Regions from separate parts of the Halalkalibacterium halodurans genome, predicted to be linked through region 2. Evidence: predicted binding sites of a transcription regulator. Region 2 holds the regulator's gene; the other holds the start of a gene.
What was found. The regulator CtsR, encoded in region 2, represses protease genes until heat stress. The targets are predictions, from matches to a motif close to ATGGTCAATAAAGGTCAAACA.
Positions count from the first base shown of each region.

Region 1 (4,433 bases), 2.1 Mb from region 2:
CCAATTTTAACGAGTTGTGCTTTTGCTTTCTCAGAGACAGTAAGGGATATATCTTGTTCAGCTAGACGGTCTCCTAAGTCTTGTAGCATCAAGTCAACAATTCGCATAAGATCTTCCTCTGTGAGATGGTTAAACTCAATAATCGCATCAAGACGGTTTAAGAATTCAGGTTTAAAGTATTGGTTGATTTGTTCAAGAATTCCGGCTTTATTTTGTGTTTCCACATTCTTCTCAAAGCCGACGGTTATTTTTTTGACACCAACACCTGCGTTGGACGTCATAATGATCACCGTATCTTTAAAGGAGACGGCTCGGCCTTGACTGTCAGTGAGACGTCCGTCCTCAAGGATTTGCAAGAACATATGCTGAACATCAGGGTGCGCTTTTTCAATTTCATCAAGCAAAATGATGCTGTAAGGCTTACGGCGAACTTGCTCTGTTAATTGGCCGCCTTCGTCATGTCCGACATAACCTGGAGGTGATCCAATTAGTTTAGAGACAGAGTGTTTTTCCATAAACTCACTCATATCGAGGCGGATCATCGCTTCTTTTGAGCCAAACAATTCTTGGGCTAGTGTTTTCGTCAGTTCCGTTTTACCAACACCTGTTGGTCCTACAAACATAAAGCTAATCGGGCGATTTTTCGGCTTCAATCCAGCACGGCTCCGTTTGATCGCTTTTGCTACTTTTTCAACCGCTTCTGCCTGACCAATCACTTGTCTAGCGAGACGGTTGTGCAAATCTTTCATTTTCGTTTGCTCTGCTTTTTGCAGCTTGCGAACAGGAATGCCTGTCCGTTTTTCAATGAGCCCTTGAATGTCTGCAACAGTAACTTCAGTTTTTTCCGCACGGTTTTCATTCATTTGCTTGTGTAACAAATTTTCCTCATCACGGAGTTTGGCTGCGCGTTCATAATCTTCTTGTGCCGTCGCCTGTTGTTTTTCTTTTGTGATTTCAGCAAGGCGTTCCTTTAGTTCATCAAGGGTCGTAGGACCAGATGTAAGAGTGAGCGCTGAGCCAATCTCATCCATTAAATCAATCGCTTTATCTGGCAAGAAACGATCTTGAATGTATCGATCGGATAAGCGAACGCACGCTTCAAGCACATCATCAGGGTAGCTTACGTGATGATAAGCTTCATAGATGGGTCGCACCCCTTTTAAAATCTCAATCGCTGCTTCAAGTGTCGGCTCCTTAACTGTGATTGGTTGAAAGCGACGTTCAAGGGCCGGATCTTTTTCAATTTTACGGTATTCGTTTAAAGTAGTTGCACCAATGATCTGCAATTGTCCTCTAGCAAGGGCGGGTTTCAGGATATTTCCGGCATCCATTGAGCCTTCAGACGTAGCACCTGCACCTACGACCATATGGATTTCATCGATAAAGAGGATGACGTCGTCCCGCGCTTCTAGTTCACGGACGAGTTGCTCCATCTTTTCTTCAAATTGGCCGCGATAGCTCGTTCCTGCCACGAGAGAGGATAGCTCAAGTTCGTACACTTCCTTGTTTTTCATTTTCGCCGGAACGTTGCCTTCGGCGATTCGTCGAGCAAAGCCTTCGACAATCGCCGTTTTCCCGACACCAGCTTCTCCAATCAGCACAGGGTTATTTTTCGTACGGCGGCATAAAATTTGGATCAGCCGTTCAACCTCTTGGTCACGTCCAATAACAGGGTCGATTTGTCCTGCTTTTGCTTCTGCCGTTACATTTCGACCATGCTGATCTAAAAAACCACCTCCGCTATGATTTGTTTTTGATTTCATTGCGATAGGGCTTACAGGTTGATCGCTTCCATTCATGGAAGAAGAAGTAGAACCGATCCATTGCTTAAACATGTCGTCAAATGAAGAAAAGTCGGAGAAACCAAATGGCTGCTCGATCTGTTGATAGCAGCTTGAACAAACATGAAGTTGTTGACTGGATTGATTAATCTTTACGTGCAAAGTGACAGTCGCTTCATTGGTTTGACATTGTTGACATTTCATCATACATACCTCCTCATTTATTTTTTTGACTTTGATTAACTTTGACCTTTTAAATATACGAAATTTGACTTTGACTATCTTTGACTATTAATTTAACGAAGGAATTCAAAGTTGTCAAGGATTTTTAAAAAGAAATTTTTGGAGATATTGTTAGAAAACCAATCAAAACATTCGATGGAAGTGACTAGATTTGCTACAGTAGAAGAAGGAACTGAAGGAGGAAAGACGATGGACCTTTTGACATGTGAGACGGAAGCGCAGCGACTTACGGTAACGAAAAAAGTGGCCTCAGCGTTTCAAGAGGGGGCGCGAATTCATGATCAGGAAAGCACGTTCCCGTTTGCTCATATTGAAGCGTTGAAAAAGATTGGCTATCCTAGCTTGGCGTTGCCGAGGACTTTCGGTGGCCTAGAAATAACACTGCTTGAAATGATGAAACATCAAGAAACGATTGCCCGTTTTGATGGTGCAACAGCTTTGTCGATTGGCTGGCACGTCGGTCAAATCTTTCAATGGAGGGCTACTGCACAGTGGAAAAAGCCGGAGTACCGCTTGATTTGTGAGCAAATCCCAAACAAGCAAATTCTATTGAATTCAGCGGCGACAGAAAAAGCGACAGGCAGTCCAGCCCGCGGCGGGAAGCCCACGACGACAGCGACAAAAAGTGGAGAAGAGTGGGTTATCCAAGGGAGAAAGACGTTTACGAGTATGGCACCAGCGTTGGATTACGCGTTGGTGACGGCCACCATTGCAGGTGAAAATGAAGTGGGGCAATTTTTAGTCCCGATGAACGCAAGAGGTGTCACGATTGATGAGACGTGGAACATGGTTGGCATGCGGGCTACATCAAGTCACGACCTTGTCCTTGATCATGTTCGTTTACCGTTAGAAGCGCTTATGGAACGAATAGAGCCTGGAATGAAAAAAGCAGCAGGTTGGCTTCTTCATATTCCGGCATGCTATCTTGGCATTAGTCAGGCGGCTTATGATGAGGCGATTCGCTTTGCGAAGCAGTATTCACCAAATACACTAGACGGAACGATTTCAACGTTACCCCATGTACAGCAAAAAATCGGAGAAATGGCGATGCTTCTTATGCAAAGTCGCACCATTCTTCATTCGGTTGCTAGACAGTGGGATGAAAGCTCTGACTTGGAGCGAGAGGAAATGAAAAGGGAGCTAGCGATGGCAAAAGTAACGGTTATCAATAACGGACTGAGTGTCGTGGATATAGCGATGCGTATTGTTGGTGCTCACAGTTTGCATATGGATCATGATTTGCAACGGTACTATCGTGATATGCGCGCTGGCTTGCACAATCCTCCGAGCGAGGATATGACGATCGCCATGTTAGCAAAGGAAGCCCTACGTGATGAGTAGAAGAGCTTACTTAAAAGCGGTCCCCTTCATAACTGGGGATCGCTTTTAAGTAGGGATGGGAAAACTGTAGGTGAATTCCCGATAGTTCCTATCAATGGAAGGGATGTCCGTGATTTCGTTATCTCCGTTGCATCGATTTTCCATTTCTAATGAACGTGTAAAACCTTAGTATTTGATGAAATACGGATTTTTGCCTTTTACGCTGTATACGATAATATATGGTAGTTTATGGATGTTGTTTTTTGCTCCAGGTCTTTGGATGAGCATACAAACAGCCGACATATCTCATACGATGGTTGTCGTATATCTGGGCTTATTTCCTACTGTCGTTCCCTACTTTGCCATTGCGTATGTAACGATGAAGGCGGGAGCATCTAAAGCAACGATTATTTTGTACATCACCCCTGTTCTCGCCATGGTTCTATCTTGGCTATGGCTACACGAAATTCCAGGATATGTTTCGGTCGTTGGTGGTATTTTAACATTAACGGGTGTGTTGTTTGCAACAAGCGACATGCATAAAGGTGACAGAAAAAAGCCATCGAAAAAAACGAGCGTAACACTGTAGTTTCTGAGTCTTAGGAAAGGGAGCAAAATAATTTACAGATGTTAAGTTTAATGCTAAACTGATGTGGAAAGAACGGAGGTGGCTAGTCGGTGAACGAACGAAGAAATGAACGTCTAGGCATTTTACTCTGGTTTCGACTGGCGAGATTTTATTTACAGAGCAATAAGCGATCCAACCAACATTTAAAAAAGTGGGGGCTTTCAATCTCCCAATTTGACCTTCTTGTTCAAATTGGAACGCACCAGCCATTATCCCAGCAAGAGCTAGCAGAGCGTCTGCTCGTAACAAAGGGTAATATGACTCACGCTCTTGGAAAACTAGAAAAGCTCGGCCTTGTCAAAAGAGAGCAAGAATGGCGTACAAAACTGATTACGTTAACGGAGAAAGGGGAGAGCTTGCTAGCGGATGTTCTCCCGGAGCAACAACGATTTCAAGCGGCTCAATTTGATAGCTTAACGAATGAGGAACAACTAGAGCTGTTACGATTGTTGAAAAAGCTG
Region 1 covers NZ_CP040441.1:2,319,941-2,324,373, reverse strand. Annotated here, with positions in the region: gene FED51_RS11215 (ATP-dependent Clp protease ATP-binding subunit) at 1-1,985, opposite strand, end outside; gene FED51_RS11210 (acyl-CoA dehydrogenase family protein) at 2,214-3,365, shown strand; gene FED51_RS11205 (DMT family transporter) at 3,541-3,933, shown strand; gene FED51_RS11200 (MarR family winged helix-turn-helix transcriptional regulator) at 4,023-4,433, shown strand, end outside.
Region 1: the regulator CtsR is predicted to act here: its motif matches at 2,053-2,073, upstream of FED51_RS11215 (ATP-dependent Clp protease ATP-binding subunit).

Region 2 (4,433 bases):
CTTCTTTTTGTATTTTTTCCGGTCCAAGCCCTAACGCTTGTAGAGCTTTGGCGGCAATTCCTTCGCCTTCACGAATTAATCCAAGCAAAATATGTTCTGTGCCAATGTTGTTATGGCCTAGCCGAATGGCTTCTTCTTGCGCGAGTGCTAACACCTTTTGCGCACGTTCTGTAAAACGACCAAACATCATATCTATCCACCTCCGAAGTTAATTGGATTCGTCTTCTAGTTTGAGTCTTGCCCGAATCAATGCGGCCCGCCTTTCATCACGTTGATCTGCCGTAAGCACAGTGCCCGCATATTGCTGCAAAAACCCTGGTTGAGTTAAAATCATAAGTTCATTCAGGATGTTGCCGGAAACCCCTTTAAGTAAACCTAAATCAATTCCTAACCGAACATCGGAAAGCTTTTGCGTAGCTTCCTTTGATTCAATGATCCGGCTATGAGCCAAGATCCCATAGGAACGGTAGACTCGGTCTTCAAGCTGCAGTCTTGAGCTTTCAAGTAGCCGCTTCCGTGCCGCCCGCTCTTGTTGGATCAGCTGCATAACGACCCCTCGTAAATCCTCAACGATGTCTTCTTCTGATTTTCCTAACGTCATTTGGTTTGAAATTTGAAATAGGTTACCTAATGCTTCGCTACCTTCCCCGTAAATTCCTCTAACAACCAATCCCAGTTGATTAATTGCAGGTAAAATCCGATTAATTTGCTGGGTCATGACAAGGGCCGGTAAGTGCATCATGACGGAAGCCCGAAGTCCAGTTCCAACATTTGTTGGGCAGCTTGTAAGATAACCACGTTTTTCATCAAAGGCATAATCCACTTTCCCTTCGATCCAATCATCAATACCGCTTGCCAACACGAGAGCTTCGCTTAATTGAAATCCGGGAAATAGACATTGGATGCGTAAATGATCCTCTTCATTTATCATAATGCTGATGGACTCGTCTTCACTTAGCATCACCGCACCGTGCTTTGACTCTTCTGCTAGGTGAGGGCTAATTAAATGTTTTTCAACGAGCACCCTTTTTACATTGGGCTTCATATCATCCATGCATAAAAGCTCAAATCGGTTCGTATGATAAGAGCTTTCAGCTAAATGGTTTTTAACATGCTCTACAAGCTGCTTGGACTCTTCGATTGTGGCTAAGAGCGGAAAGCGGAATGACTGGAGATTCCGAGCTAAACGAATTCGACTGCTTAACACAATATCGGAATCGGGGCCATCTTTTTTCATCCACGGGCTAATGGCCTCACTTATAAAACGCTGTAAAGACATAACTACCCTTCCCCCCCACTGACTTTTCGTTCAAGTGAACGGATTTGATCGCGCACAAGGGCAGCTTCTTCAAACTCTTCTCGTTCAATGTGCTGTTTCAATGTTTCTTTTAGTGCACGAATTTGTCGTCTAATCTCTATTCCTCCACCGATTCGCTTCGGTACTTTTCCTCTATGAGCTACATTCCCGCTATGCACCCGCTTAAACACAGGGTCAAGCTTAGGGCTAAAGGTTTGATAGCAGGAAGCACAACCAAAGCGTCCTACTCTTGCAAATTGCTCGTACGTCATCCCACACTTTTCGCATGTAAGAGAACGTTTAATTGTTTGTTGTGCTTGTGGATCTTGCGGTTTAGGTTGTTCAAAGTCGAGTAGTCCAGATAGAAGCTGATGAATGGAAAAGCTATTGGAGCCCGGGAAATGCTCGCCTTTTTCCTTAGCGCATTGCTCACAAATGTGAAACTCTGTCTTTTCACCATTAATGATTTTGGTAAAATGAAGTGTGGCCGGGCGCTGTTGACATTCTTGACATTTCAATCAAACCACCCCTCTCATGTTGGTTTTATCGCTCATCTTTATATTTCAATGTTTCGATCATCGCTTTCAACAGATTGGCCCGTATTTCATCACGATGATTCACCGTCGTATGATAATGAGCCCGATCCATGACACTTAGCATCAGCCGTGTCTCTCGTTTGGAGATTACCCCTTCTTCAAACAGTCGGGAGATGATACCTTCTGCCCCTTGTTGACTAATACCCTTCCCTATTAACTGGGCTAATTGATCAAAGAGCGACAAGTTTTCATGGGGTTTTACTTTCATGATTCGGATGTATCCCCCTCCACCTCTTTTGCTCTCAACAAGATATCCTTTTTCAATGGTAAATCGGGTGCTGATTACATAATTTATTTGTGAAGGGACACATTGAAACTGTTCAGCTAGTTCACTTCGCTTAATTTCGATTAGCTCTTTTTCACTTTGCAATATAATGTTTTTTAAGTACTGCTCAATGATATCTGAGATATTCCTCATCCATAAAAGCCCCCCTTCTCCCCTTTCTTATGTTACGTTTTTCCAAATAATTTGTTCAATTGGATTGACTTTGACTATCTTTGACCTAATTTTATTATAATCCATATTGTCTCAGTGTCAATGAATTCACATCAGCTAGTATTGCCCTTTTTTTCACCGCTTCATTCTCCTAATGCAGAACAATCGTCATCTATGATTCGACTCCATTCGCTTATATTACAAGATTCCCTGAGTTTGTAGCTTCCTTTCTATCTAATGTATTGTTAACACTTCATTTCATCCATTTAGCGTAGCATTAAAAGGTCCCCTGTTGACGTTTGGGGGACTTTGCTTCCATTGGAGTTCTTAGTTTTAGTATGGTTGTTCACATACTAAAAAAGCATAACCCGACTGGATTGTGCTTTCTGCTTGGCAGCGTCCTTGGGCTCCCCCTTTCTCTCCTACGGGGGTCTTCTACCACACCGTTTCGCTCTGTCGTTTCTCACGATGTTTACGAAGAGAATGGGGTCGTCTCGCAGGGGGGACATGACGCTTTTCTTTGTCGCCTTTTTCATGGTGTGACCATCGGCTTTCCTTCGATGACTCTGCTCCTTCGGACCAACGCTCTTCAGCGCCTTTTCTACTTCAGATGACCGGCGCGCTTTTTTGTCAGCTACGCTCGTTCCCTCCTGTCACGTATGTTGGTATACGCTCAGTCCGTCTCTCCCTTGCTTCCGCAAATCTCTTGGTCCTCCTTGTAGAAACAATTTTACTTTTTGGGTTCTTAGTCAAATGTTGGGGTGGCATAGGAGGGCGAGCCCCTCTTATCCTACCCCGAATGTCTGATGTTTGAATTGATGATGCAAGAGAATACGGTTTCGCAAGCGATCATAACGCCGAAAACCAAAGGCATTTCTCTTAATCACCTTCGTTTGATTATTCAGTCCTTCAATAAAACCATTGTTTAAGCCAAACGCGAGGCTATTCAAGATCTCGGTCTGCCAGTTCTTCAGCGTCTGAATGGCTCGGTGGAACTCCTTTAACGGGCTCGCCTCCACTCTTCGGTAAAAGGCGTAGAGCCCTTGTTTCACCTCGCTCATTCGTCCTTCCCTTCCTTGCATCTTCGCTTCTTGATACCACTGACGAAAATGTTCTTTTAGCTCATACGCTTCCCTTAAATCAGGGGATAGCTCTAAGTACCGCTCCACCTTCTTCTTTTGCTTATCATCCAGTCCTTCTCTCTCTTTCTGAAACAGATGTTTGATCCGTTTACATCGTTTTCGATGATACGGATGGAACGCTTTTTGCACTCGGCGGCGAACCCCTTCCAGAGCCCAGTAGATGTAACGACAGAAATGGAACGGATCCCCAATGATGAGCGGGTGGCCTAAGGCCTTTTGAACAGCCGACTTGAAGGTATAACTAAGATCCATCACGACCGTTTTTACATGATGACCCTTCTCTTGAAGATATCGTTTAAGCGTATCGGCTTTACGATCCGGTAAGATATCCAGTGGCTTCCGTGTATCTGCATCCGCAATGATTACTTGATATTTCCCCGCATTCGTATCCCCTTTGTAATCATCAATCGCAATCCGAGGAGGAAGGTGATCCACCTTCTTCACGAGGGGGGCCGCCAATTGATCAAACCGGCGCATGGCAGTTGTCACGGACGTTTGGAATTGATTCGCTGTGTCCGTAAAGTTCTTCCCTTGAATGAGCCGTAAGCGAAACGCTTGATTCCATTCCACTGTCTGACGCTGATATCGCTCTACAAAAGAGGCTTTCTCCGCAAACCGCTTCCCGCATCTGCACGCGTACCGGCGCTTTCGATAGAATAGATACACCCACCGTTCAAAGAGCTTGAGATGTTGAACTTTTTGGATGCGGTAATCATGGATTCTCTCGGTTCTCTTCCCGCAGGATGGGCAACGATGAGGCGTTCGCGGCATTTCTACATGGAGCGCGATAAAGTCCTCTCGTTCCTCCATCTTTGTGACCTTCACACCTTTTAATCCGGGCAAATCCATGGTAAAATTCATCGTACACGCAGCTCCTATCCTTTCTTTGTTTCTCAACAATTCAAGGATAATGGATAAAGGAGCCTGCGTGCATTTTTTTTGCCCTCTTTTGTGCAAAAACC
Region 2 covers NZ_CP040441.1:136,273-140,705, reverse strand. Annotated here, with positions in the region: gene clpC (ATP-dependent protease ATP-binding subunit ClpC) at 1-190, opposite strand, end outside; gene FED51_RS00680 (protein-arginine kinase McsB) at 209-1,279, opposite strand; gene FED51_RS00675 (protein-arginine kinase activator protein McsA) at 1,282-1,815, opposite strand; gene FED51_RS00670 (CtsR family transcriptional regulator) at 1,841-2,311, opposite strand; gene FED51_RS00665 (ISL3-like element IS651 family transposase) at 3,115-4,332, opposite strand.